DNA from 3 places in the Brucella sp. BE17 genome. Region 3 is predicted to be linked to each of the others. Evidence: predicted binding sites of a transcription regulator. Region 3 holds the regulator's gene; each other region holds the start of a gene.

Region 1 (9,873 bases), on a different replicon from region 3:
AACCCCCAATAATCATATCGAGGTTAATGTCGGCTCAAGAAGTATGGTTAATATTGGCTTGCCACCAATTATCGCCAGACGTCTTCCGACAGCAATTCTGGCTGTAGCCCTTGCTGGCAAAATGCGGCAGAATCACGGCTTTTCCGCTTTATTTGTGACAAATTGTCAAAAAAGGCGCGAAGTCAGAGCTCCGCGCCTTCAACTCTTGTTATAAGCCTGAAACCTATTCGAGAAGGGGCGACCAAGCCGGATCAGATGCGAAATTCGGTGTCTGTATCTGGCGTTCGTTACGACCCGTGAGATCGATTGTTACAAGTCTCGGACCACCAGCACCTGCCGCCTTGCGGAAGAACATCAGAACGCGCCCGTTCGGTGACCATGTCGGACCTTCATTATGGAAGCCGGAAGTCAGCAGACGTTCTCCGGTACCATCGGTTTTCATGACACCAATCGAGAACTGACCCTGCGACTGTTTGGTGAAAGCGATCAGATCGCCGCGTGGCGACCAGACCGGCGTGGAATAGCTGCCGTCACCCGACGAAATACGACGTGGACTGGAACCATCAGCACCCATGACGTAAAGCTGCGGACGTCCGCCGCGATCCGATGTGAATACAATTTGCGAGCCATCCGGCGAATAGGATGCGCCGGTATCGATGGCCTGACTGCTGGTGAGGCGTGTCGTCGTGCGATTGCGCAGATCCATCGTGTAGATATTGGCGCTGCCGTCATCCTGAAGCAGGCTCATCACAACCTTCTGCCCATCAGGCGAAAAGCGCGGCGCAATCGTCATGCCCGGGAAATTACCGACCAGTTCGCGCTGCCCGGTTTCGAGCTGCAGCAAATAGACTTTCGGCGATCCGCCTTCAAACGACATATAGGTCACTTCCTGCCGGTTCGGCGAAAAGCGCGGCGTCAAGGACATGCTGCGGCCATCGGAAATGTAGCGGATATTGGCACCGTCCTGATCCATGATAGCGAGACGCTTGACGCGCTTCTGGGCGGGACCGGATTCATCGACAAAAACGATACGGGTATCGAAATAGCCTTTTTCGCCGGTCAAACGCTCATAGATAGCGTCGGCAATGATGTGGGCGACACGCCGCCAGTTATCGGGCGTGGTAAAAAACTGCTGGCCGATGAGCTGCTGACCGGCAAAGGTATCCCACAAACGGAATTCCGCCTTGAGCCTGCCATCCGGCTGCTTGGTGATGCGGCCTGTGACCAGCGCCTGCGCATTGATGACCTTCCAGTCCTCGAAACGCGGCGACGCATCGGGATTGGAAATCTTTTCAATGAACGCGCTTTTGTTGATCGGTGCGAAAAGACCCGAGCGCTCAAGATCGGCGGCAATTACCGAGGTGATATTGGCCCCAAGCTGATCCGCCGAAAGGAAATCGGTAATCGCAATCGGCAGAGGCTCAACCACACCCTTGTTGATGTTGATCTCCACCACAGCGCGTGCTGGCAGGGTGGCGACGAGGCTTGCGGCGATCATACAGGCGAAAGCCGAAAGGACTGTCCAGAACTTTGTTTTCATGATGCCGATTCTCATATCTCTTGGGACCTCTTTTGTCCTGGCATTGTTCGTTGATGACCGGGAAACAGTCAGTAGGTTTGACTTCAGTAGGTTTGACTGGGGTCGAAATTGGCAATCACTTCCGACCATGAATCATATTTGTCGACGGGCAGATTATAAGGTGCGCATTTCAAGACCGCACGCCTTGCACTTTCCGCGACCGCGCGGGGAACGCCCGAACCACCACCGCCAGCCGTAACCTGCGGATCACCTTGAATGCTGCCATCCTGATTGAGCTTCATCTTTATCGTAACCGTCAACCCCGGCATATCCTCCACACCGGCTGGCTTGATCCAGCATTTTTCAATCGCGCCACGCAAGGCATCCATCTCGCTCTGGCTGAGTTTGTTTCCGCCGGTATTCTTCTTGCCGCCAAGGGACGCCTGATCGGTGGAGCGCTTCGCGCCACCGCCCGAAGGCTTTTGCCGATTGAGCAGATCTTTCACCTCGTCAGCAATCGCATCATTCTTCGATTGTGATGTCTGCGAGGCAGTCTTGTTCGGTTTTTTCTCATCAGTTGGCTTGCGATCCGGCGTCTTGGCGGTCTGGGCCTGTGGCGGCTTGGGCTTTGCCTGGGGTGCAGGAACATTGTCCGGCAACTTTGGCATATCCTGATCCGGTGCTTCAGCCTGTTTTTCAATGGCTTCAGCTACGGGATCAGGCTTCACGTCCTGCTTTTCTTCCGGTTTGGTCTGCACTTCGGTCGCCGGAACAGGCGTTGGCTTGTCCTGTGGTTTTTCCTGCGGCTTGGGCTCAGGCGTGGGTTCTGGTGTTTTCACCGGCTCCGGCTGCGCCTTAGGCTCTTCCGCAGCCTCCACGGGCTTGGCCTTTTGATCAGGGGTATTGGGCGCCTTGCTGTCGATATCCTGATCTCCAAATTCTTGCGCATCTGGCACATTCTGCGGTCGATTTGTCGGCACCGGTGCCGGTTTTTCTTTCATCGGTGCCTTTTTGTCGCCCTGCTGGACCTGCGTGATCGATTCAATGGGCACGATATCGACCGGAAACGACTCCGAATCCTGCACGTCGAAAGCCTTCGGCGAGGAGAACGAAAACAGCCCTAGCGCGATAACCACGGTATGGAGGGCTACAGAAGATGTCAGGCCAGCCTTCATGATGGCGTCAGCTATCCTGCTCCTGAAGGGTCACAAGGCCGATATTTTTAAAACCGGCGGCGGAAATGCGGGCCATGACCTTCATGACAGTGCCGTAATCGGCAGCCCTGTCACCGCGCACGAAAATGCGCTCTTCATAACCCGTCTTGGCGATGGCCTGTAATTTCGGCACCACCTCATCAATCGGAATTTCGGTTTCCTGCAAATAAATCTTGCCTTCGCCATTGACCGAAACAGTAATCGGCTGCGTGTCGGCATTCATGGCCTTGGCCTGCGTATCGGGCAGATCAATCGGAACCCCAACCGTCAGCAACGGTGCCGAAACCATAAAGATGATGAGCAGGACCAGCATGACGTCGACGAATGGCGTCACGTTGATTTCGCTCATGAGCGCGTTTTTGCGGCCACGCCTGCGGCGACCCCCTGAACGCATTCCCTGATTTCCGACCGACATACCCATTTCAAGATTCCCGAAAACTCAATCCGTGTAATTGCTGCATGAAGCTTAGTTACGCGGCGTCAGCTTCTCATCAATTTGGCGCGACAGTATGGCGGAAAACTCATCCGCAAAACCTTCAAGCCGACCATTGATCTTGCCCGCGTCCGCCGAGAGCTTGTTATAGGCAATAACGGCTGGAATAGCGGCCAAAAGACCGATGGCCGTTGCGAGCAGCGCTTCGGCAATACCCGGCGCCACGACGGCAAGATTGGTGTTTTTCGAAGCCGCAATCGCCTGAAACGAGGTCATGATGCCGACAACCGTACCGAACAGACCGATAAAGGGAGCCGCCGAACCGATCGTGGCCAGAAAGCCAAGCCGCGATTCAAGCTTGCCGCCTTCACGCGCCAGTGCCACATCCATGGCCTTGTCGATACGCATCTGAAGCCCGATTGGCGAGCGCGCTCCTTTTTCAAAGGATTTTTTCCATTCGCGCATGGCGGCCATAAAGATCGAGGCCATGCCGGTCGTGCGACGCTCATTCAGATTACGGTAGAGTTCTTCCAGCGATTGCCCCGACCAGAACGCCTGCTCGAAGCGATCAATGGCGCGGCGAGCGCGCCCGTAAGCAATCACCTTGTCGACAACGATAGCCCAGGTCCAGACAGACGCCACCAGAAGACCTATCATGACCAGCTTGACGACCCAGCCAGCCTGCATGAACAGGCCCCAGAGCGTGACATCGGCAGCAGGAGCCGCTAACGCAACATTTTCCATCGATATACCGTCCTCGAATCCAAACGCCCGGCTTCAGGACCGGGCGGCGTCGCAAATCCGTTATTCCACGTCTTGAGAACAGACGTTTCAAACTTGCACAGCTTTTCTCATGAAGCCATCGCCCACCCGACAGGCGGTCAAGTCTTCACACCGCAACCGCCGCTGCCGGATTTCATTTTAAAAATCCCCGCTGCTTGTTACGGTTAATTTTGGTGAAAGGAAGGCGCTGCGCTTAAATCCGGCCTTTCAACCGATTCCGTCAGCGTGATCATTAGAATATTATGGTTAAAGATACGTTAGCAACCGTGCAGACAAACACAAACACCCAGTTTAATATGAGGCTTGTCTATTCAAGTGCCTCTGGTAAAGGCAGCACGCCATTCGTCAGGTATGCGACGTGGATGACCATCCTTGGTGATCATCACCGCCTCAACGCGGGCTTGCGACAGCAAGCGCTCGTCGCAGGTGATTTCCTGCGCCATGATGACCCGCGCACCGCGGATCTCGCTGACCTTCGTTTCGATCAGGATCAGGTCGTCCATTTTTGCCGGCGATTTATAATCGATCTCCATGCGGCGGACGACCCAGACCATTTCCTCACCCAGCGCGCCCTCGGCAAGCTCGATATGGTGAACGTCCTGAAGTCGTAGAAAATCGGTCCTGCCCCGCTCATAGAATTCGAGATACCGCCCATGATAGACAAAGCCGGAAAAGTCCGTGTCCGCGTAATAGATGCGCGCAAAAAGACGGTGCACCCCGTCTTTCATTTCACCCGCGATCTGTGGATACGCCATCGTCAATCTTCTCCCGTAAACAGGCCATATTGCGATTGCTGCATGATTTCAGCAGGTGCTGGCAATCCCAAATGCTGCCAGGCAACGGCTGTGAGCACACGCCCGCGCGGTGTGCGCTGTAAAAAGCCCTGCTGGATGAGATAGGGTTCGATAATATCCTCGATAGCGTCCCGCGGCTCGGAAAGACCTGCGGCAATGGTTTCAATTCCCACCGGCCCGCCGCCGAAATTGCGCGTGATCATATTGAGATAACGCCGGTCAAGCTGATCAAGCCCGCGATTATCCACTTCCAATCGAGACAGAGCTTCATCGGCGATTTTGCGGTCGATGATATCGGCCCCCGCCACCAGCGCGAAATCGCGCACGCGGCGCAACAGACGGCCCGCAATACGCGGCGTGCCGCGTGAGCGCCGCGCCACCTCCAGCGCACCATCGGCCGAAATACCCATTTGCATGATGCGCGCGCCGCGGCGCACGATATATTCAAGCTCCTCGACCGTATAGAAATTGAGACGCACAGGAATACCAAAACGGTCACGCAAAGGCGTGGTCAAAAGACCCAGCCGGGTTGTCGCTGCGACAAGCGTGAATTTGGCGAGGTCGATCTTGACCGAACGTGCCGCCGGTCCTTCTCCAATGATCAGATCAAGCTGAAAATCCTCCATAGCCGGGTAGAGGATTTCTTCGACAGCCGGGCTCAGGCGATGAATTTCATCGATAAACAGCACATCCCGGTCTTCAAGATTGGTCAGAAGAGCTGCGAGATCGCCTGCCTTGGCAATAACCGGCCCCGAAGTCGAGCGGAAATTGACGCCGAGCTCCTTGGCCATGATCTGCGCCAGCGTCGTCTTACCCAATCCGGGAGGGCCGACGAAAAGCACATGGTCGAGCGCTTCGCCACGCACCTTGGCAGCTTCTATGAAGACTTTCAGATTGGCGCGCGCCGCCGCCTGTCCGACAAAATCGTCGAGTGTCTGCGGACGCAGCGTTGTGTCTTCGTCAGCGCGCTTATCGGCATCAATGAGAGGGTTGCGGTCGCTCATGCTTTTCTCCTCGCATGAACATCACATTCATACAAGCTCATTACCGCGACAGTTCCTTGAGACCGAGACGAATAAGCTTTGCCGAATCGGCATCGTCACCCGCTTCCCTGAGAGCAGCAGCCACAGCATTTGCAGCCTGATCGCGCGAATACCCAAGATTGGCAAGGGCTGACACCGCATCCGCCACAGGTGCGGAAGCAGCGCCGGCGCCAAGCTCCTGCTTGAGGCCTATTGTTCCGCTCGCTTCACCCGCAAAGGCCGGGGCCTTGTTCTTAAGTTCGGTGACGATGCGCTCGGCCACTTTTTTACCGACGCCAGGCGCACGCGAAACCATAGCCAGATCACGCAGCGCGATCGCATTGGCAAGTTCCGGCGGGGACAAGGTGCCAAGCACCGCGAGTGCCACCTTGGCGCCCACGCCCTGCACATTTTGCAACAGGCGGAACCATTCGCGCTCAAGCTGGGTGGCAAAACCATAAAGGCGGATCATATCTTCACGCACATATGTCTCGATGAACAAAACGGCTGCTTCACCTATGCCGCCGAGATTACCGAGTGTGCGCGCCGAGCAAAAAGCGACATAACCGACGCCGTGCACATCGATAATGGCATGATCATCGGCGATTTCGTCGATCACACCCTTTAGCTTGCCGATCATTGGAGACTACCCCGCTAATAATGCCTGTATGCGGCGCTCACTGACAATGCTTTGCCGATGATGCGCATGACAAATGGCAATAGCCAGCGCGTCAGCGGCATCGCTCGTATCAAAGGTTGCGCGCGGCATCAAAACCTTCACCATCATATGGATTTGCTGCTTTTCGCCATGCCCCACCCCGATGACCGCCTTCTTGACCGCATTGGGTGCATATTCGGCAACGGGCAGCCCTGCCTGCGCGGGCGCAAGCAACGCAATACCGCGCGCCTGCCCAAGCTTGAGCGTCGCAGTCGCATCCTTGTTGACGAATGTATGCTCGACCGCTGCTTCATGCGGCATGTGATCGTGCAGAATTTTGGAAAGGCCTTCATGCAACTGGCAAAGTCGTGAGGCCAAATCCATTTCGGCATTCGACGTCACAGTTCCCGACGCCACGAAATGCAGCGAATTGCCAAGCGACTCGACCACCCCCCAGCCGGTACGGCGCAGGCCGGGATCGATACCAATGATGCGAATCGTTTCTTTCATCCGTAAACCCTATCCTCAGACAGGATTACTTGACAGCACAAATGTGAACAAAAGAGAAACATAGCCTCCTGTTCTGGAAAATTCAAAGAATTAGAATGGCTTGTCAGGAGGCGCCAAAAGCTGTTTTAAGCAAGACGATCTGGTCGGAAACCGGATTGCCGTTCGCGGCATCCTGCATGGGAGCGATCCGATCAGACGAATTCATTTCCATGCGGCTTATCTGCGCCTGCAACTCCATCGAGCGTTCAACAAGCTGGATAAAGGCCTGAGGCAGTTCATTCCAGCCGGGCACGCTATCGCCTGCCGACGGCATGTCCAGGCGAACCTTGGCTTTCTCGGCTGCGATCTTGTGGGTAGGCATTTCTCCATTGCGGGCGGCGCGCTGGAGCAGCAGCCAGGATGCGATCTGCATCAGTCGCGTTGTCAAACGCATCGACTCTTGCGCATAAAGTGCGGCCGCAACCGGTGAAAGATTGCGGGCCTGCTCACGTCCCTCGCCGTCGAGATAGCACGCGGCTTCCTCCACCATATCCATGCCTCTAACATAGACCGGCTTGAAGCTGTCGGAAAAAAGCCTGTGATCGACGAGACTGATCATATTATCCGGCATCTGACGCTGTTCGCTAACCACTGTTCTTACACCCTGCGTCGCCAAAAATTTGGCGATCATTCTGCTAACCCGAAACCGGGAAGATCTGTCGAAACGCAATACGATCACGCAAGTGCCCCAGACGGAATAGCCGAGCCTGATGCGTCCACGGGAAACTGCACTTTCATGCACCGCTGCGCAAGATCATGTTTAATATTGGGTTAACGACCTGCACCGCTTATCCCAGAACGAGCTGGACAGCGGACGGTTCCATATTGCCGAGAAAACTCCAAAAAATCACAAAAAAAGAGCCGCAAAGGCGGCTCTCAGGAGTTTAACAGGGAGGCGTCAAACAGAGCGGTAAAACCACTCGGTAAGAATCCAGCCGAACTGGATGCCAAAAGGTTTAACATTCTTAACATTAATAAATGGTTAATTTGCTTCTGATTCTTGCTCTTAAAAATAGTTGCACTGCAAAAAAAGCCGCCCGAAGGCGGCTTTTCTAAGCATTTTGAGCAATCGCTCGCAGACCAGTGCCTACAGGCAGTTTGACAGGTTCGCTCGCCGGAACCGCTGGCTTGGCGACCGGCTTCTTGCCCCAGCCAATCGTCGGCAACCATTCAAGGTAATAGGCAAGGGCAAACTGCATGACGATGCCAGTGGATATCAGCAGCGTATCATAGGGCAGACCGCCGGGGTTGATGAGCTTCATGACCTGCGCAACCATCGCCAGAAGTGTGCCCGCGATAAACACTGGCAAGGAATGCTTGCCTAAGATGGCCAGCGGGTTTTCAGGTGCCGTGCGGGCCAAGTTGGATAATGTCGGCACGATGGCAATCAGATAAGCCATTGCAAGAACATGAAGCAGACGCGGAGCCGACAAAAACGTCTTGTCGAAGCCGGTCAGGATCATCGGCAGGCCCATTGAGGCATCGATATGCCATAATGGCAGGCGTACCCAGGCAAGCGACAGCACCAGATAAACCACAGCGAGTGCAATCAGCAGGGGATGCTTGGGCAGTTCACCACCACGACGGACATGGATGACGCCTGCAATACCGATGGCAAACAGAAACTGCCACGACAACGGGTTCAGGAACCACACGCCTTCAGTCGGATAATTGATTGGGGCAACATGATAAAGACCGGACAAGAACCACACGGTGCCTGAAACACCCAGCATCAATGGCAGGCTGATACGCGCCAGAACAAGCAGCATGGGTGTAAGGATCAGCGTCACAGCATACATCGACAGGATGTTGTTATAACCGAGCTGATGTCCCAGAGTGACAAGACCGAACAGCGCTTCGACCGGCTGTTTGACGAGCGGACCGATATTGATCTGCGTGAGCAGCTCGGAGTGCTTAAGAAAGATGGCTGCAGCCGCAAAAATGGCGATTGTCGCAAGCGTCGTCATCAGGTGTGCCGTGTAAAGCACACCGGCACGCCGCCACATCTTCATGGAAAGCACGAGCTGGTTGCCCGGTGCAAACTTGTTGCTATAGGCAAGTGCGATCGCCATGCCGGAGATCAGAACGAAGGCTTCCGCGGAATCTGAAAATCCAAGGTTCTTGTGCGTGAAATGCTCGTAGATGGTACCGGGCACATGATTGACGAAAATCGTCAACAAAGCCAAAGCACGAAACACATCAATGCGCGTATCGCGCACTTTGGCGATCGGTGTTGGCGTTCCTTCGTGAGCGGTCGCAATAGTCATTCAGCAGCCTGCCTTTTTTCGTGAAAGCCAGACATGCAAATATCTTGCTCTCAACGTTTAGGTGAAATTCCCAACTTTAAGGCCGGGACAACCCACAATCTTAACGGTGTCTTTTCACCTTCGAATTAGGGCCTATATAAGCCTAAATCCTCATTTGGGCTGGTTTGTTCCGATCAACTTTCGTTCCAGTGGATAACATAATGCCAGCCCAATCCCGTTGATCGCCACATCTGACAACAACACATGCAAGCTGACGATAGGTGTTTGGGTCTCGATGATTGCCGCACATAAACATGTCGAAACAAATAGATAGAGTGTGAGACGTGTTTGGGATAAACAGAACGCCGTCGTTGCCTGAATTCCATCACGTTTTTCCCGTTAGGCTTGGTTTATGAACACATCCGCTCCGAAAAATCCTTCCGATCGCTGCCGCCTCGTGCTGGTCACCCCGCCTCTGTCAGACAGCACAAAACTGGTCACGCTGCTGATGGCGGCGCTATCGGGCGGTGATGTCGCAAGTGTCATTCTGGATACCGGCGATCTGGATGAAGCAACTTTTCAGCTCGTTGCAGAAAAGGCAGTCCCGATCATTCAGGACAAAGGGGCCGCCGCGATCATTCTCAACGACACGCGC
Region 2 (9,873 bases), on a different replicon from region 3:
GTTGGACATTATTGTCTTTCCTGCCGGCGCGAGGACGTAAGACACCTACGCCGGACGAAGCCCTGAAGGCTTGCGACCTGACTGTTGTGCTGCATCTGCCGGATGGTTCTGGGTTCGTCGGAACAAAAGCCGCTGCCTTCACGCGCGACGGCCTCACGGCGATCACGGTCTTCAGGCTTGCAATGGTCAGTCTTTCTAGACCCATAGCTGTTCCGAGCGAACGACCTCAATATATGACCCGGAATCGGGTCGACCTCTTTGCTCTTTTCGAGCATTAGAATGCTGCGCGTCCGATAGGGCGTACAGGGCATTCTAAATTCACAATCGCGCATCTAAACCTCATGCCGATCTGGCTTTGCGGTCGATGCTGTGGCGATAACGCGTAAAGATGTGTCATCAGCCAATTTGCAAGCGGAGGGCGGGGGGCCACATCTCCACTGAATTCTGTTCACGGTTGACTGGTGTTATAGCGAACAAAGCGCTGTTTTCGCTCTCATTTCTTTCCGATTATTGAAAACCGGCAAATGATTCTGAAAGCTAACCTGTGTAACCTGTATTTGCTTTTATGGTGTCCAATGGAGGAAAACAAGCACGAATATCAGTTGACATGCGCATCGCAATTTTGCCGAAACCTGATTATAGGACTTGATGCGGGAGCCTAATGCCGCTGGCAATCCTTCATTAACCATAATTTTATACGCTTGATTATCTCCGGCTTCACAAAGACATAAAGACACATTGTCGATGGAAGATGGAAACATTCCGAATTTAATGCTGTTCAATAATAATCAGTCGATAGTGGTGGCGATGCATTCTCAAGGTGCTGAAACGGCGAAAAAGCCAAGGGCAGGACTGCTAGGACGAATTGCGATTCTGGCATTGTTCTTGAGCGTCGTCTTCAATGCCGTCTTTGCCATGGCGGCGACAAACGAACCTCTGAGCGCATTGACATTTCGTATAGCGGGCGACGACCTTCGCACGCGCATCGTCGTGATGTTCGACCGGGAACCGCAGATTACGACGCGTCTTTTCAACAACCCGCATCGCCTCGTTGTAGAGTTGCCGGAGACCCGATTCGGCTTTGATGATGAAAGCCTTGTTGCACGCGGTCTGGTTGGAGACGTCCGCTATGGTCTGGCCGGAAAAGGGCGTTCACGTCTTATTCTGACTTTGAACGGTCCGTTCAAGGTTGAAGATCTGCGTGTACTCAAAAATGAAAGTGCTTCCGGCTATCGGCTGGTCGCCGATATCGTCGCCACATCGGATCGCGAATTTGCGCATGAGCTTCAGAGCCGATCTGAGATTACGGGTTCCACTACGACGATATCGCCCGCGCGCGATGGCGGCATTGGCGGGTTGAAAGACGACGATGGTTCGCGTCCCTTCACCGTGATGATCGATCCTGGTCATGGCGGTATCGATGCGGGTGCGGAAAGTTTGAGCGGCATCAAGGAGAAAGAGCTTACACTGGCCTTCGGTTTCGAGTTGCGCGACCGTCTGGAGCAGGAAAAGAACATCAGGGTTTTGATGACACGCGAAGATGATCGGTTTCTGCGCTTGTCGGAAAGGGTCCGTATAGGTCGTCAGCATGAAGCGGATCTTTTCATTTCCATTCACGCAGATACGATCAATCAGCACGATATTCGCGGCGCAACCGTCTATACGATTTCCGACAAGGCATCGGATGCCGTGGCGCGCGCAATGGCGGAGCGTGAAAACAAATCCGACAATCTGGCGGGTGGCGTTACCGAAGAAGTGCCGGAAGTTGCTGATATTCTGCTCGATCTCACCCGGCGCGAAACCCATACGTTTTCGCTAAGTTTTGCCGAAAAGGTCATTCAGAATCTGAAAGGCGAGGTGGGTTTGATCAACAATCCGCATCGCTTTGCGGGATTTCAGGTTCTCCGCGCACCGGATGTGCCTTCAGTGCTGATTGAAATTGGCTATCTCTCCAATGCCGAAGATGAAAAGCTTATCAGCAATCCGCAATGGCGTCAGAAGCTTGCCGATCGTATCGCGCTGGCCATAAAGTCCTATGAGGCAGCGCGTCGCCCGGAAATGCTGACGAAGGGATGACCTCTGCGGCTCAGTTTGCGCAACGGTGCGTATGTGCAACAGTGCCGCCGATTTGCAGGTACCCTCTGGAGGTATCCGCGCTAAAGCGATAAAATAACGAAAATAACCTTGCGTTTGACGCATTTGGTGGTCACTACACCAGCTGGGCCATGCAATTACATGGCGTTTAAGACTTGGTAGAAACGCTTTGACGCGGGTCATTGGACTAATCTGACGGCAGGATTCCGGCAATATGGTAAGGCTTATCGGGTATTTCTTTGGAATCGGAACGGTACTGGCGCTTTTGGCCGCCGGCGGCGTTGCTATTTACATTGGAAACATTAGCAACGATTTGCCCGACTATGAGTTGCTGGCGAAGTATGAACCGCCGGTCATGACGCGTGTTCACGCTTCTGATGGCAGTCTCATGGCTGAATTCGCCCGCGAACGACGGTTGTATCTGCCGATACAGGCCGTACCCAACGGTGTGCGCGCAGCGTTTATTTCCGCAGAAGATAAATCTTTTTACGAGCATCACGGTCTTGATTTTGGTGGCCTTTTGCGCGCGGTCATCACAAACGTGAAAAATATGGGCACCGGACGACGGCCTGTCGGCGCCTCTACCATCACACAGCAGGTGGCAAAGAATTTCCTTCTATCTTCCACCCAGACTTATGATCGCAAAATCCGCGAAGCTATTCTGGCCATGCGCATCGAGCAGGCCTATTCGAAAGATCGTATTCTCGAACTTTACCTCAACGAGATTTTCTTCGGTCTTGGTTCTTATGGCATCGCGAGCGCGGCTTTGACTTATTTCGACAAGCCGGTCGGCCAGTTGAGCATCGCCGAAAGCGCGTATCTTGCAGCTCTCCCCAAAGGTCCGAATAATTATCACCCGTTTCGCCAACAGGAGCGCGCTATAGAGCGCCGCAACTGGGTGATCGACCGCATGGCTGAAAATCGCTATATTTCGAACGAGGAGGCGGAGGAAGCCAAGGCACAGCCGCTTGGCGTGACCCCTCGTACGGCTACGCACTATCTGGTCGCTTCAGAATATTTTACCGAGGAAGTGCGCCGCCAGATTATCCAGAAATATGGCGTGGATGCGCTGTATGAAGGTGGTCTCTCTGTGCGCTCGACAGTCAATCCGACCTTGCAGGTCGATGCTCAGAAATCGCTTCGATCCGCGTTGCTGCGTTTTGATGAAGCACGTGGCTGGCGCGGTCCCACGAAGCATGTCGAACTAGGCAATGACTGGGGTTCGGCTTTCGGTGATATGCGGGCCTTTTCGGATGTTCCCGAATGGCAGCTCGCCGTCGTGCTTAATGTTTCTGCGGCTGGAGCGGATATTGGCATACAGCCGAAACTTGAAGCATCAGGTTCTCGAAGCAAAGAGCGTATGCGTGCCTTCATCGCTGCCGATGATATGAAATGGGCGATGCGCGTCATGAATATCAACGGCAAGCGCAGCAGCGCAAAGTCGCCCGAAGGAGTCCTCAATCCGGGTGACATTATTTATGTTTCTAAGAAGGATGACAATTCTTACCGGTTGCAACAGCCTCCGAAACTCGGAGGTGCCATGGTTGCAATGGATCCGCATACCGGCCGTGTTCTTGCTATGGTGGGTGGGTTTTCTTTCGCAGAATCAGAATTCAATCGCGCGACGCAGGCCTATCGCCAACCCGGATCGTCGTTCAAGCCATTCGTTTATGCCGCCGCGCTCGACAATGGTTATACACCTGCGTCCGTTGTGCTTGATGGTCCGCTTGAGGTCAATCAGGGGGGCTCGCTGGGTGTATGGGCTCCGAAAAACTATTCCGGAAAGTTTTCCGGACCGTCCACGCTTCGTTACGGTATTGAACAGTCCCGTAACGTCATGACCGTGCGCCTCGCGCAGGATATGAGCATGAAAGTGGTTGCCGAATATGCCGAGCGTTTCGGTATATACGACAAGATGCTGCCCGTGCTTTCCATGTCGCTTGGTGCTGGCGAAACCACGGTTTTGCGTATGGTGACCGCCTATTCGATCATCGCCAATGGTGGGCAAAGCATAACGCCGTCGATGATTGACCGAATCCAGGACCGTTACGGCAAGACCGTCTTCAAGCATGACGGTCGTGTTTGCGAGGGCTGTAATGCGCGGGAATGGTCCAATCAGGATGAGCCAACGCTGATTGACAACCGTGATCAGGTTCTTGACCCGATGACGGCCTATCAGATTACTTCTATGATGGAAGGTGTAGTACAGCGCGGTACGGCACAGCTCCTTAAAAGCCTTGATCGTCCAATCGCTGGCAAAACCGGCACGACCAATGACGAAAAAGATGCGTGGTTCGTGGGCTTTACGCCTGATCTGGTGGTCGGCGTCTTCATGGGCTACGATACGCCAACATCGCTCGGACGCGGCAGTACGGGCGGCGGACTGGCAGCTCCGGTGTTCAAATCCTTCATGCAGGAGGCTCTGGCCGGAACGCCGAAAGTTGATTTTCGTGTGCCGGAAGGCATGACGCTGATTGCGATCAATCGCAAGACGGGCATGCGCACCAGTGATTCCGATCCGAACCGCATCATGGAGGCCTTCAAGCCTGGAACAGGGCCATCGGACAGCTATTCGGTGATTGGTATGGGAGACTACCGCGAAGGCGCGCCAGTTTCTCCAAAGTCGCCGCAGGCGACGCGAGCCATCAATTCCGGTTCTGGCGGCCTCTACTAATACCCGGAAGAGCGGTTCAAACGATTGCATTTAAACCGCTACCGCTTTGCGAGGCTTTTTCCTTTACACCGTAGCGCACCCTCACTATGGTCCGCCGCGCTCGGGTCATCGATCCGGTATCGAAATCGTGTGGCTGCTTTCGCTGCCCCGTTTCGTAAATCAATTTGAACTAAAAGGACGATTTACCCATGCGCGCGGAAATCGAGACGCTGGTCGACGAAATCCAGCAGGCCATAAGCCTGCTGAGGAGGCATCTTTGACTGGGATCAGGCAATCAAACGTCTGGGCTATCTGAACCAGAAAGCCGAAGATCCCACACTTTGGAATGATGCATCCGAAGCCCAGAAGTTGATGCGTGAACGTCAGCAGCTGGAAGATAGCATCACTGGCATCAATCATCTGACACAGACGCTTAATGACAGCATCGAACTCATCGCCATGGGCGAGGAGGAAGACGATAAGTCAATCATCGTAGACGCGGAAAATACGATCCGCGAACTGAAAGCAGAAACCGACAGTCGCCAGATCGACATGCTGCTGTCCGGTGAAGCGGACGCCAACGATACCTATGTCGAAGTGCATGCCGGTGCAGGCGGCACGGAAAGTCAGGACTGGGCATCGATGCTTCTGCGCATGTATACGCGCTGGGCGGAACGCAATGGCCGAAAGGTCGATGTCATGGAAGTCCATGATGGAGAAGAAGCTGGGATCAAATCCGCAACCATTCTCATCAAGGGACATAATTCCTACGGCATGATGAAGACAGAATCGGGTGTGCATCGTCTGGTGCGTATTTCGCCCTATGATTCCAATGCCCGCCGCCATACCTCGTTTGCCAGTATCTGGGTTTATCCGGTCATCGACGACAATATCGATGTTCAGGTAACCGAATCCGATGTGCGCATTGATACCTATCGTGCCTCCGGCGCGGGCGGTCAGCACGTCAATACGACCGATTCTGCCGTGCGTATCACACACATCGCCACAGGTATCGTCGTGCAGTGCCAGGCCGAGCGCTCACAGCATAAAAATCGTGAAAAAGCCTGGTCTATGCTGCGTGCCCGTTTATACGAACACGAGCTGAAGAAGCGTGAGGAAGCGAGCGATGCGGCCAATGCCTCCAAGACCGATATTGGCTGGGGACATCAGATCCGATCCTACGTGCTTCAACCCTATCAGTTGGTGAAAGATTTGCGAACCGGCGTTGAAAGTACCAATCCGCAGGAAGTGCTGGATGGGACGGTAACGCCCTTCATGGAAGCAGCACTGGCGCATCGAATCCACGGTGGCGCAGAACTCATCGAGGATATCGAGTAAGTCGTTACTTGCTAAATAAATTTATAAAGAAACAGCTCTATCATTCTGTTTTTTATATTTTTATGAATTTAAGAAAGCTGGCCTTTGGGCCGGCTTTTTTTTAATCATTGTCGCGGTCAGATGGCGTCTGCGTCCGTGCAAGATTTCCTTTGGAAAAGGTGTAGCCGGTTTCAACGGCTTGAAGACCGAACTTGTCACGAAGCCGGTCTATAGCCCCTTCGGCGACGGCACGCTTGGTGGCCTGTACATCGACGAGGTCGGGCTGATCAGCGCGTTCATTGGAGGAAAGATCGCTGACGCCTATGCCAAGCAGGCGAAAGCGTGTGCCGTCCAGCTCCTTTTCCAAAAGTTGCAGGCCGTGGCGAAAGATGCGGTCGGCCAGTTGTGTGGGGTCGGAAAGCTGCCGGTTACGGGTGCGCAGCTTGAAATCATTGGTCTTGAGCTTGAGAACGACGGTTTGCCCGGCGATCTCGCCTGACTTCAGTCGTCTTGAGACTTTTTCACACAGCGCCCGCAGAACAGGTACCAGATCGTCAGCTTGCGACAGATCGCTGTTGAAAGTGGTTTCTGCCGAAATGCTCTTCATTTCATGCTCAGGCTCAACTCGGCGGCTATCCTGCCCGCGTGATAGCCTGTAGAGGCGTTGCCCCATTGTGCCATAGGCTTTCATCAGCGCACCTTCTTCCATGGTCTGTAACTGACCGATGGTGCGGATGCCATCGCTTTGCAGTTTTGCGACAAAGGCCTTGCCTACGCCCCATATCATGCCGACCGGCTTGTCACGCAGGAAAGTTAACGCCTCAGCTTCGCCGATCAGCGAAAATCCGCGCGGTTTTTCGAGATCCGAGGCAACCTTGGCGAGATATTTGCAATAGGAGAGCCCCACAGAGGCAGAAATGCCGATTTCATTCTCAATGCGCCTGATAAAGCGTGCCAGAACAACGGCAGGTGGCGCTTTGTGCAGACGTTCAGTGCCAGCGAGATCCAGAAATGCCTCGTCGATACTGAGCGGCTCAACGAGCGGCGTCAAATCCCGCATCATCTGGCGTATTTCCCGCCCGACACTGGAATATTTTTCCATATTGGGTTTTATGACTATCGCGTCGGGACAGGCTTCGAGCGCCTTGAACATCGGCATTGCCGAGCGCACGCCGTGTATACGTGCAATGTAGCAGGCCGTGGAGACCACCCCGCGCTTGCCGCCGCCGATGATCAGCGGCTTGTCGCGCAGGTCTGGATTGTCGCGCTTTTCTACGGACGCGTAAAATGCATCGCAGTCGATATGGGCGAGGGACAGGCGGTAGAGTTCCGGATGACGGATAAGGCGCGGGCTGCCGCAAATGTTGCATCGACGCGCGGACGCACGCTTTTGCGGCGACTGACAATCGCGGCAAAAGCCGTGTTCTGGTTCGTTTTCAGCAAAGCCTTCGGCCATCATATTGAAAGTCATATCGGTATCAGATCGTTGCAAGCGAGTAGGGCTTGTGACGAACATAAAAGGAACAGGCTATTTATAACATTAATCTGATTTTAGGCTAGCGCTGAAGACAAGCTCTGCGCAATGCTCTTGACAATCGCGACGATATCACCAAGTCTAGCGTCATGAACAACCGTTTTGTAACCATGCTCCATCGGGTCCAACCGACCACGGGACACAAACCCTCGCAGCCTGCCTAGCGCAGGAGGCTTCGGGGGGACGGTTCGTCGTTTGCCATAAGCGATTTCGCTAAGCGCTTTTACAAAAATTCCCAAACCATCGGCTTCGCACCATTCCGGTTCGAAGTTTCTTTATCTTTTATAACAGTGAGCCATCGCCATGAGCGTAAAGAATCGTAAGAAGCCCAATATTGTCGTCAGCGATATCGATCACGAGCGCCTGCTTGGACTGGCCGACAGTGTGCCCGAACAGTTGGAAGAGATTGCCGATGAGTTGATGGCAGAACTTGATCGCGCCAAGGTGGTTGCGGTTAAGAAATTGCCAGAAAATGTTGTCCGCATGGGTTCTGTGGTGGAATTTCGCTCCAACGATGGTCAAGAGCGCCGTGTGACGCTGGTCTATCCAGGTGAAGCGGATATTGCGCAGGGCAAAATCTCGATATTGACGCCCATCGGTACTGCATTGATCGGGTTGGCACCCGGTCAGTCGATGTCGTGGGTCGCGCGAGATGGGCGCCCACATGAATTGCATGTATTGAGCGTATCAGCTGCCGAGGAAGCAGTGCCCGGACCGAATGCGGCCTGAATTACTTGTCATTAATATCAAAATGCCGGTCCAATGAGACCGGCATTTTTATTTTAAGGCGCTAGAACCTTTGTTCGGCTCCGCCGGGCAGCAGTGCTGCGGCATTTTGCAAGGAGGCCGGGTCTTTTCCCGTTTCTTCGCAAAATCGCATCAAGGTTGGTTCATGGCCTAGGAAAAATTGCAGGACGCCTGCCAGAAAACCGGGCTCGCTGGCCGCTTGGCGGATGGATGACGCTTCTATACCGGTGAGAGCCAGAAAACGCGGCAGCAGATCCTTGTCCTGCGCCAGCCATGCCAGCGCCTCGATTGCAAGTGCTTGCGCTTCTGTCGCATTCATCGGCGTCTTCATCATGCTCTCCGCTCGCTGCTCTTGATACCTATGGTTCTAGATGGGTCATATATGCACGGCAACGCAATTATTTGCCTTTCGTCAATGAAATCGGTCTAAATGGGATGGGAATCTCGAGGCTGCCGGTAGGGCAGCGAAAGACCGAGGATATGTCCATGAACAAGAGCGTAATGATCGTCGAAGATAACGAACTCAATATGAAGTTGTTTCGCGATCTGATCGAATCGTGCGGATATGAGACGGTCCGCACTCGTAATGGCCTTGAAGCGCTCGATCTGGCGCGGGAGCATCGTCCTGACCTTATCTTGATGGATATACAGCTTCCGGAAGTCTCGGGGCTAGAGGTCACCAAATGGCTGAAAGACGATGAAGGCCTACGGCATATCCCTGTGATTGCCGTAACAGCCTTTGCCATGAAGGGCGATGAGGAACGCATCCGGCAAGGCGGCTGCGAGGCCTATATCTCAAAGCCTATTTCCGTGCCGCGTTTTATCGAAACCATCAAGTCCTATCTGGGCGACATTTAATACCAGGAGCGATTCAGATTTAAACGGAACGCCTGAATCGCTTTCACCGCACTTTGGTATAAAAGGTCTGAAATAAAAAAAGCCGTCTCGAAAGACGACTTTTTTCCAGCGCTATTAAAGCGCAATCAGAAACAAGATTACTTGATCTTGGTTTCCTTGAACTCGACGTGCTTGCGCGCAATCGGGTCGTACTTGGTTTTTGCCATTTTTTCCGTCATCGTGCGGCTGTTCTTCTTCGTAACGTAGAAGAAGCCGGTGTCAGCGGTCGACAAAAGCTTGATCTTGATCGTCGTAGCCTTGGCCATATCGAAATACCTGCTCTTTCATGATTAAACCGCTGTGAGTCCGATATGTCTGCCGGAAGCGGAAATTCGGCGCGACACTACGGATCACTGGCGAAAAGTCAAGGCCGCTTCTTGCCCAAAATCAGCCTTCCTGCCGCAAACAGTGCATATGCGGCAAAAAATATGCCAAGCGTCATCGAAAAACCCGATGGTCCCATGGTGTCCATGCCCACGCCGACCGCTTGCGGGCCTGCCAGCATGCCTATTGCATAGCAGAAAACGAAAGCTGCATTGGCGGATGCAAGCTCGCGTCCAGTGAGTTCGGAACCCAAATGAGCAAGGCCAACCGTATAAAGTCCCGCGACCACACCGCCCCACAAAAACAA
Region 3 (9,873 bases):
GCCGCTGAAAGCGACATCCTGTGCACGGAATTTTGGATCTATATTGTAACGATTGAGCGTAACACCTTTGGGTGCGCTCTGCTTTTTTTCAGCCTTTTTTGATTTCTTCGGCTTGGCGCGTGCATCAGCCGTCGCAGCAACCTGCTGCACATTCGTGGTTACGGCTTTGTCCAATCCCGTATCGGAATTGAGTGGAGAGGCTGCAAAAGCCGGAACAGAAACTGCGGCGCAAAGGCTTACAAAGCCAGCCATAATAAGACGACGTGAAAACATGATCGGTTCCCGAAAATTCAAGCCAAACAACTGCCGTAAGTTTTTACGGGTCAGCTTTAGCCTTCCATACTGTGAATGACGGCCATATTCAATTCACAGCAGCCGCACGCCAATGCGAATAGCAGCAGCTATGGCTCGCTTGCAACACTCAACGTTTTCCACGTTTAAAAAAAGAAACCAGCCCCAAAACGAATTGGGACTGGTTTCTGATTTCGGAATATAGGGGCCGCTTTTACTGCGAGTCAGGAACCGGATTGGCCGGTGCCTGCGGAGTACCATCACCGCTGGGCGCCGGTGCGCCTGCGTCTGGAGCGGTCTGATTATTGCGCGATGATTCTCCACCGAGCTGATCAAGGATGCCGCCGCCGCCCGCACCGCCCGCCGGAGCCGTCTGGCTACCGGTCGCTGCGGGAATACGGTCGAGGATATCGGTGGGGCGTTCACCGTAGCGGGCCATAATACCAAGGGTCAGCGAGGTCGCGAAAAAGCCAACCGCCAGAATGGCCGTGGTACGGGTCAGTGCGTTGGCCGCACCACGTGCCGTCATAAAGCCAGAACCGCCGCCGATACCCAAACCACCACCTTCAGAGCGCTGGATGAGTACAACGCCGACAAGCGCCAGCACGATCAACAAATGAATGACAATAACTACGGTATCCATGGGTAACGGTCTTTACGTCCCTGATCTTTAAAGCAGCGTCGAACACATATTTGATGGCTTTGTCCAGCCCGCGTGGCCTAGTCTGCGTGATAAATAGATGCGGCTCTTTACACGCTATTACGCGACAATCCAAGCCCCGCGCTTGCGATAGATCGCATAAAGCGCAAAAGCATCAGAAATTGCGATAGATCTCGCATATGGCGAGGAAATCGGTGGCTTTCAAGCTGGCACCGCCAACAAGTGCGCCATCGACATCTGCAATACCCAGCAGTTCAGCCGCATTGGATGGCTTAACCGAGCCACCGTAGAGAAGGCGAAGATGTGCGCCCTTGGCACCGAAACGCTCGACAAGCTGCTCACGCATGAACGCGTGCGCGGCACGAACATCCTGCACAGTCGGCGTCAGGCCCGTACCGATCGCCCATACCGGTTCGTAAGCAACGATCGTATTTTCCGCGTTCACGCCATCGGGCAGCGAGTCGGCGAGTTGAGCTCCAATCACATCGAGCGTACGTTCCGAGCGGCGCTCATCCTCAGTCTCACCAACACAGACAATTGTTACCAGACCAGCCGCCCATGCGGCTTCGGTCTTCGACTTCACGATGTCGTTGGTTTCGCGGTGATCGGTGCGTCGTTCGGAATGACCGATAATGACGTGGCTGGCACCCGCCTCTTTCAGCATCTCAGCCGAAATATCGCCGGTATGCGCGCCAGACACATTGAAATGACTATCCTGTCCGCCAAGACCGACCGTCGTTTCGCCCGACAATGTTTGCCAGGCACGCGAAAGCAACGTGGCCGGAACGCAGATCACCGCATCCAGCTTTCGCCCCAGATCGGAACTGAGGCCAGCGGCAATGGCGCGCAATTCGGTCAGGGATTCACCGGTCCCATTCATCTTCCAGTTGCCAGCGACCAGTGGACGGATACCCGGGGTCATCGTATTCTCCTCGTTTTTTCAAGGACGGACACACACGCCGAACGGGGCGCGTTTGCGCTAAAAATCGCATCTGACTAAGCATATTCGTGCCGCAATGCAAATGTTCTTGGCCCCGAATGCGCATGAGAGCTTGCAAAAAAGCCTTGCTTGAGGTTATCCCCTGACAAGCTCACTGCAAATCCAAACCGAGCTTTGCTTATTTACCAAAGGGTTTTCCCATGCTCGACAGCCTGCGCTCTGCCACCAAATCCTGGATCGTCAAGCTTTTGCTTGGCCTGCTTGTGCTGAGCTTCGGCGCCTGGGGAATTTCCGATGCCTTCCGTACCAACCTGACAGGCAGTGCCGCAGTGACGGCTGGCGGCTCTGAAGTGAGTGGCAGCGAATATCGCTTTGCCTATGAGCAGCAGCTCATGCGCCTTTCACAGCAGTTCCGCCAGCGCCTAACACGCGAACAGGCGAAATCCATCGGCCTGGAAAATCAGGTTCTGGCACAAGTGGCAGCGGGTGTTGTGCTGGACGAAAGCGCGCGCAACATGAACCTTGGGCTTTCCAAGGACGGCATCGCCCGTCTTACCGCCGAAGATCCGGCGTTTCAGGATTCAAGCGGCAATTTCAACCGCACCCAGTTCGACGCCGTCTTGCGCCAGTCCAATATCCGCCCCCAGGATTACCTCGATAATCGCGCCAAGGACGCCCGCCGTCAGCAAATTGTGGAAGCGGCCACCGACGGCCTGAAGCTTCCCGATACCATGCTCAAGGCGCTCAGCCTTTATCAGGATGAAAGCCGCAGCGTCGACTATATCACGATACCCGCCGAAGCTGCCGATGCAGTGCCTGCACCGTCCGATGATGTGCTCAAATCCTATTTCGAAGCACATAAGGATGATTATAAAGCGCCAGAATACCGAAAGTTCACCTATGTGAAGCTGGAACCTGCCGATATTGCCGATCCGGCTGCCGTCACGCAGGACGAGATCAACGACTATTACGAGAACAACAAGGCCCGCTTTGGTTCCGTCGAAAAACGCACAATTGAGCAGCTGACATTCGCCGATGAAACCGCTGCCCAAGCAGCTCAGGCCAAAATTGCTGCCGGAACGGATTTCCTCGAAGTCGCCAAAGAGCAGGGCAAAAGCGAAAACGACCTCCGGCTCGGCACGTTTGAAAAGAGCGCCATTCCCGATGAGGCTATTGCCGATGCAGCTTTTGCGCTTTCTGAAAACGGTGTCAGCCCGGTGGTCAAGGGCAGTTTCGGCCCTGTGATCCTGCGTGTGAGCGCAATCGAACCGGCTCATGCCAAAGCACTTGGCGAAGTCGAAGGCGAAATCCGCAACACGCTTGCAACCAATATCGCGATCAGCAGCATCACCGGCATTCACGATTCCTACGAGCAGCAGCGTTCGGAGGGCTCTACGATGGCAGAGGCCGCAAAAACCCTCAGCCTTAAGACAGTGACGGTCGACGCAATCGATAGCGATGGCAACGACGCTTCCGGCAATCCTGTTGAGGTACCCAATGCCGAAGCGCTTCTCACCGCCCTGTTCCAAGCAGACCAGGGTTTTGACAATGATGCGCTGACACTCGGCAATAACGGTTATCTCTGGTATCAGGTCGATGGCATTACCCCCCCCCGTGAGCGTTCGCTCGATGAGATCAAGGATCAGCTTGTAACTGCCTGGAAGGCCGAGGAGGCTGTCAAGCGCCTTAACCAGCGTGTGGAAGAGTTGAAGACACGTCTCGACGGCGGAACGACGCTCGACACGATTGCGTCTGAGGTCGGCCTCGAAAAACAGACCAAGCACGGTGTCAACCGCAACACCAATGATGCCGATATTGGCAGCGCCGCGGCGGCGCAGATTTTCCGCGGTCCAAACGGCTTTACCGGCACCGCTGCAGCCCCTTCCGGCGACGGACAGATCGTGTTTAAGGTCACGGAAGTAACCGAACCGGCTGCAACCGGCGCCGATGCTGTGCCTCAGCAGCAGCGCGATTATCTTGCTAATGCGCTGTCCGGCGATTTGCTCGATCAGTTGGTTGGCGAATTGCAGAAGCAATATCCGGTCAAGGTCAATCAGGCGGTCATCAACGAAGCCCTTGCGCAGTAAATGGTGGGCAGCTGAAAGGAAACTATCATGGCTGATCTGAAACCCTTTATTGCGAAAGCAGCTACCGGCGAAGCCCTGAGCCAGGATGAAGCCATGGCGGCTTTCGATGTCATGATGTCGGGTCAGGCAACACCGTCGCAGATCGGCGGGTTTTTAATGGCCTTGCGTGTGCGCGGCGAAACGGTTGCGGAAATTGCCGGGGCGGTGGCTTCCATGCGCTCGCGCATGCTGCCCGTCAAAGCCCCCGCCGATGCCATTGATATTGTGGGGACGGGCGGCGATCAGTCCGGGTCCTACAATGTGTCCTCCTGTTCGGCTTTTGTCGTGGCTGGCGCAGGAGTCCCTGTCGCCAAGCACGGCAATCGTGCACTGTCGTCCCGCTCCGGTGCCGCAGATACACTGGCAGCGCTCGGCGTCAATATCGAAGCCGACGCACAAACCATTGGCCGCAGCATTAGTGAGGCTGGCCTCGGCTTCATGTTTGCCCCCATGCATCATTCCGCGATGCGCCATGTCGGGCCCTCGCGCGTAGAACTGGGAACACGCACGATTTTCAATCTGCTCGGACCACTGGCCAATCCGGCAAGCGTAAAGCGCCAGCTTGTCGGTGTCTTTTCCGCTCAGTGGCTTGAGCCACTGGCTCATGTGCTACGTGAACTCGGCACCGAAACGGCGTGGGTCGTATATGGCGATGGTCTTGACGAGATGACAACGGCAGGAACAACGCAGATTGCAGCGCTTGAAAACGGCAAAGTGCGGACATTCGAAATCACGCCGGAAGAGGTGGGCCTGCGTCGCGCCTCGCCAAACGAGCTAAAAGGTGGCGATGCGGCGTTAAATGCCAAGGCACTGCGCGCTGTTCTGGACGGCGAAGCGGGTGCTTATCGCGATATCGTTTTGCTAAATTCCGGCGCAGCACTGGCCATTGCAGGCAAGGCTCATGACCTCAAAGAGGGCATTGCCAAAGCCGCACAGGCAATCGACAGCGGTGCCGCACTGACCGTTCTACAAAGAGTGGTTGCCATCTCAAATGATGAAGCAGCCTGACGGGGAAGAAACACCATGTCCACCGACATTCTGCGCAAGATCGAAGTCTACAAGCGCGAGGAAATAGCGAGCGCCAAGACGCGCCATACACTCGACGACCTGAAAGCCCACATTGCGGATCAGTCGGCACCACGCGGATTTCTCAAGTCGCTGGAAGCAAGGCGCTGCGCCGGAGAGTTCGCTCTTATTGCCGAAATCAAGAAAGCCAGCCCTTCGAAGGGTCTGATCCGGCCTGATTTCGCCCCCCCTGCGCTTGCGAAAGCCTATGAAAAAGGCGGCGCCGCCTGTCTTTCGGTTTTGACCGATGCGCCTTCCTTTCAGGGCGCGCCTGAGTTTTTGGCGCAGGCGCGTGAGGCTTGCACTCTACCGGCACTGCGCAAGGATTTTCTATTCGACACCTATCAGGTCTATGAGGCCCGTAGCTGGGGGGCCGATTGCATCCTGATCATTATGGCAAGCGTCGATGACGATCTCGCGAAGGCATTGGAAGAGACCGCATTTGAGCTTGGCATGGACGCCCTTATCGAAGTGCATGACGAAGAGGAAATGGAACGCGCGCTAAAACTTTCCTCGCGTCTGCTCGGCGTCAACAACCGCAATCTGCGCAATTTCGAAGTCGATCTCGCTGTCTCGGAACGTTTGTCGAAGATGGTGCACGACGACCGCGTCCTGGTGGGTGAAAGCGGTATTTTCACCCATAACGATTGCTTGCGGCTACAAAAGTCCGGCATTGGCACCTTCCTGATCGGCGAAAGTCTGATGCGTAAGGACGACGTGGAAACTGCAACCCGTGAACTCCTGACAGGCAAGGCTTGAAATCATGCCGTCAAAAACCCGCGAGTTAACGCATCTTGATCTTACGGGTGCCGCCCATATGGTGGATGTCGGTGCCAAGGATGAGACGGAGCGTCAGGCCGTTGCCGAAGGATGTGTGCGCATGCGTAAAGAGACGCTGGCACTTATTCTGGCCGGGGACGCCGCCAAGGGCGATGTGATCGGCACAGCACGTCTGGCTGGAATCATGGCCGCGAAAAAAACCGCCGATCTTATTCCGCTCTGTCACCCTTTGATGCTGACCAAGGTATCGGTCGAGATCGAACCCGATGATACCCTGCCCGGCCTTCGCGTGCGCGCAACCGCAAAACTAAAGGGCCGAACCGGTGTAGAGATGGAGGCGTTGACCGCAGTTTCTGTCACCTGCCTCACCATTTATGATATGGCCAAGGCCGTGGACCGTCTCATGGAAATAGGCAATATCCGGGTTCTGGAAAAGACCGGCGGCAAATCAGGCGACTGGAAAGCCTGACAGAAATCCGGCAAATAATTTGAAAGGAAGCGTCATGGCCCTTCTCCCTGTTGAGCAAGCATTGCAACGCATCCTGCATTCAGCCAATACCGATGGATATGAAACCGTTTCATTGAGCGAAGCCGGCGGTCGCATTGTTGCCCACCCGGTTCAAGCGCAGCTCATGCAGCCGCCCTTCGATTGCTCGGCAATGGATGGCTATGCGCTGATTGCGCCCGCAGACATCACTTATCCGCTGCCTCTGAAAGTGATTGGCGAATCCGCTGCCGGAAAACGCTTTAACGGCAGTTTGCGACCCGGCGAAGCCGTTCGCATCTTTACTGGCGCCCCCCTGCCCGACAATGCCGACACGATCGTCATTCAGGAACATACAGACCGTAAAGGTGACCAACTGACAATATTGGAGGGTATCGACAAAGGTCGCCATATTCGCCGCGCTGGGCTGGATTTTGCGCCGGACAAAACGGTTCTCGAGGCGGGACGCGAGTTGGATGCAGCAGCGCTGTCGCTGGCTGCGGCAAGCGGCAATGCAGCCTTGGATGTCTTTCGCAGGCCCCGCATTGCCATTCTCGCCACAGGTGACGAACTCGTCCCTCCAGGCACCGCGCCGGGACCTGACCAGATCGTCGCGTCCAACAGTCTCGGCGTTGCAGAAATCATTCGCCGTGCGGGTGGCATGTCTCAGGATCTGGGCATCATCCCCGATAATCCTGCAAAAATCGAAGCGGCCATCGCGCAGGCGCTGGAGAGCGGCATCGATGTGCTGGTGACAGTTGGTGGCGCCTCGGTTGGCGACCGCGATTTTATCCATGTCGCCTTGCGCAATTGCGGCGTAGATCTCGACTTCTGGAAAATTGCCATGCGCCCAGGCAAGCCGCTGATGTATGGTCGCAAAATAGTCGGAAGCAAAACCGTGCATGTGATCGGCCTGCCGGGCAATCCTGTTTCCAGCCTCGTGTGCAGCCTCGTCTTTCTGCGTCCACTGGTCGCAAAGCTGGGCGGTACAAACCTGGACACCGATATCCGGCCCGCCATTCTTGGACAGCCAATGGCCGCCAACGATCATCGCCGCGATTTTGTACGCGCGACAATCGAAACACGAGGCGACGGCACGCTTGTTGCGACACCTTATTCGCTGCAAGATTCTTCCATGCTCTCGGCACTGGTCAACTCCGACGCGCTTTTAATCCGGGACGAAAACGCAACTGCGACTGCCAATGGCGAGCCATGCCGCATCCTCATGTTGTGATCATTTCGCGATAATTCGCCAAGCATACCCGTCTTCGCCTGAACATTAATTATTTAAAAACCATTGCAGAACAAGACTGGAACATATAGTGTTCGTTCTGGTTTTGTTTTTCTCTTATCTGTTCTAGGCCGGAGGGTGTCGCCAATGTTGACCCGCAAACAGCATGAACTTTTGCTGTTCATTCATGAGCGTCTGAAAGAAACCGGCATTCCCCCTTCTTTCGACGAAATGAAGGAAGCGTTGGATCTCGCTTCCAAGTCGGGCATTCATCGGCTGATTACAGCACTTGAAGAACGCGGTTTTATCCGCCGGCTACCCAACCGGGCGCGCGCGTTGGAAGTGCTGCGCCTACCGGATTCGATCGCGCCGGGGCTGAACAGTCAAAGAAAATTTTCGCCAAGCGTCATCGAAGGCAGCCTCGGCAAAGCGCCTGCAGCACAGCAGGCGGCGCGCCCCGCGTCCGTCACCACCAATGATGCCGTTTCTGCCACCGTTTCCGTGCCCGTTATGGGTCGCATCGCGGCAGGCGTACCGATTTCCGCCATCCAGAACCAGACACATTCACTGAGCCTTCCGCCGGAAATGCTGGGGGCGGGAGAGCATTACGCGCTTGAAGTGCGAGGCGATTCGATGGTTGAAGCTGGTATTTTTGACGGTGACACCGTCATCATCCGGCGTGGCGAGACGGCTAGCCCCGGCGAAATTATTGTGGCCCTCGTCGATGATGAGGAAGCAACGCTAAAGCGCTTCCGCCGCAAGGGCGCTTCGATTGCTCTTGAAGCTGCCAATCCCGCTTATGAGACGCGTATTTTCGGACCGGATCGGGTTCGCGTACAGGGAAAACTCATCGGGTTGATCCGTCGCTACTGACATTAAAGCGCGTTGCACCGGTGAGCGGGTTTGCAGCAACGTTCATGATCGGCTAATCCGGGGACCTTCCGTCATGACAGCGGAAGGTACTTTGGAAGGGTTAGGCTGTTTTTGGCGGTCGTAACGCGAACGCACAGACGGCTGAGACAATTGCCATCAGCACCATGTAAAGAACAGTGGGCATGACAGTGTCTGAATATTCCGCCGGGAGCGTCGTCGCGATAAGTGGTGAAACGCCGCCGCCCAGGATCGGACCAATCTGCTGAACCAGAGACAGGCCGCTATAGCGAATTCTGGCCGGGAACAATTCAGAACAAAATGCGCCCTGCAAGGCAATCGACGTTTTGATATTGGCGTGCCAGTTGTCTGCAAAGACCGTGTTCCAGAAACGCAGGAGCTCTTCATGGATTTCCTTGGCGCGGACATGATCTCCGCGTTACACGGCATTCCAAAGTGCAATGCACACCCCGGTAGGCCGTGATCCAGATTGCAAACAACATATCAGAAGCTCTGGGCGAATAGAGAGACGCAAACCGAGAGCTCAGATCAGACCAGATTTACTCCGTGCTCTAATATTCACCAAGCTTGATGTCAGATGTGTAATCGACACCATCCACTTCCTTCACGACTGGCTGTCCGCATTGCATGACGCCGGTTGCCGCGTTGAAAGCATAGGTTGGCGAGCCATAAAGTTGCCAGCCCTTGTTAAGCGCTGCCGTCACGCGGTGGCAAAAAGCGGAATCGTCCGGCCCGGTTATAAAGCGATAGAGTTTCATGGTCTGTCCTTTCTTAAATCCGGCCTAGAAGCCCGCTCTGGCAAGCAGGCGTTCGGCCATGGAAAGATGCAGCCGTTCGACCATCTTTCCCTCAAGCGAAATCACGCCCTTATCGGCATTTTCGGCCAGCGCGAACGCCGCGACCACCGCGCGGGCATGCGCAACCTCTCCCTCATCGGGCGAGAAGGCGCGGTTAGCAGCGCCGATCTGGTTTGGATGAATGAGCGTTTTGCCGTCAAAACCCATCGCGGCTCCTTGTGCGCATTCATCCGCAAAACCTGTTTCGTTGCGGAAATCATTATAGACTCCGTCAAGCACAGTCAGCCCGCCAGCACGAGCCGCCAGCAGAATCTGCATTAGCCACGGCACCAGATAGGTGCGCGCCCCATCAAGACGCACGCCCGTTTGCTGTGCGAGATCGTTGGAACCGACCACAAAAGCGGCAAGCCGTGCCGCTGAACGATTGCCAAGCGTCGCGATCTCGTCGGCATTGAGGATACCGCGCGCCGTCTCGATCATCGCCCATATAGCCATTTCTGGCTCAGCGTCATGGTGATCGAGCCGGTTTGCCGCATCGATCACATCCTGCGGGCGCTCAACCTTTGGCAGAAGAATGGCGTCAGCACCGATTCCAGCGGCAATGGTA

What was found. The regulator LexA, encoded in region 3, represses DNA repair genes until DNA is damaged. The targets are predictions, from matches to a motif close to TGTTCNNNNTGTGTTCNG.
Region 1: the regulator LexA is predicted to act here: its motif matches at 6,977-6,994, upstream of ruvC (crossover junction endodeoxyribonuclease RuvC).
Region 2: the regulator LexA is predicted to act here: its motif matches at 7,573-7,590, upstream of AAIB41_RS03825 (DNA polymerase IV).

What each region holds. Positions count from the first base shown of each region.
Region 1 covers NZ_CP154467.1:1,591,888-1,601,760, forward strand. The annotation lists gene tolB (Tol-Pal system beta propeller repeat protein TolB) at 224-1,555, opposite strand; gene AAIB41_RS07735 (cell envelope integrity protein TolA) at 1,624-2,694, opposite strand; gene tolR (protein TolR) at 2,702-3,154, opposite strand; gene tolQ (protein TolQ) at 3,200-3,910, opposite strand; gene AAIB41_RS07750 (YbgC/FadM family acyl-CoA thioesterase) at 4,261-4,704, opposite strand; gene ruvB (Holliday junction branch migration DNA helicase RuvB) at 4,707-5,747, opposite strand; gene ruvA (Holliday junction branch migration protein RuvA) at 5,788-6,405, opposite strand; gene ruvC (crossover junction endodeoxyribonuclease RuvC) at 6,412-6,933, opposite strand; gene AAIB41_RS07770 (DUF1465 family protein) at 7,037-7,543, opposite strand; gene AAIB41_RS07775 (OpgC family protein) at 8,025-9,239, opposite strand; gene AAIB41_RS07780 (thiamine phosphate synthase) at 9,631-9,873, shown strand, end outside.
Region 2 covers NZ_CP154467.1:774,696-784,568, reverse strand. The annotation lists gene AAIB41_RS03850 (Rne/Rng family ribonuclease) at 1-9, opposite strand, end outside; partial or broken gene AAIB41_RS03845 (hypothetical protein) at 12-197, shown strand; gene AAIB41_RS03840 (N-acetylmuramoyl-L-alanine amidase) at 916-2,076, shown strand; gene AAIB41_RS03835 (penicillin-binding protein 1A) at 2,309-4,768, shown strand; one part of gene prfB (peptide chain release factor 2) at 4,957-5,025, shown strand; one part of gene prfB (peptide chain release factor 2) at 5,027-6,085, shown strand; gene AAIB41_RS03825 (DNA polymerase IV) at 6,186-7,520, opposite strand; gene rnk (nucleoside diphosphate kinase regulator) at 7,902-8,327, shown strand; gene AAIB41_RS03815 (DUF3572 domain-containing protein) at 8,389-8,676, opposite strand; gene AAIB41_RS03810 (response regulator) at 8,832-9,203, shown strand; gene rpmG (50S ribosomal protein L33) at 9,341-9,508, opposite strand; gene AAIB41_RS03800 (MFS transporter) at 9,607-9,873, opposite strand, start outside.
Region 3 covers NZ_CP154468.1:280,093-289,965, reverse strand. The annotation lists gene AAIB41_RS12815 (L,D-transpeptidase) at 1-273, opposite strand, end outside; gene secG (preprotein translocase subunit SecG) at 506-934, opposite strand; gene tpiA (triose-phosphate isomerase) at 1,107-1,874, opposite strand; gene AAIB41_RS12800 (peptidyl-prolyl cis-trans isomerase) at 2,093-3,979, shown strand; gene trpD (anthranilate phosphoribosyltransferase) at 4,007-5,026, shown strand; gene trpC (indole-3-glycerol phosphate synthase TrpC) at 5,042-5,842, shown strand; gene moaC (cyclic pyranopterin monophosphate synthase MoaC) at 5,847-6,332, shown strand; gene glp (gephyrin-like molybdotransferase Glp) at 6,367-7,581, shown strand; gene lexA (transcriptional repressor LexA) at 7,726-8,451, shown strand; gene AAIB41_RS12770 (DUF1737 domain-containing protein) at 9,021-9,227, opposite strand; gene AAIB41_RS12765 (CoA ester lyase) at 9,252-9,873, opposite strand, start outside.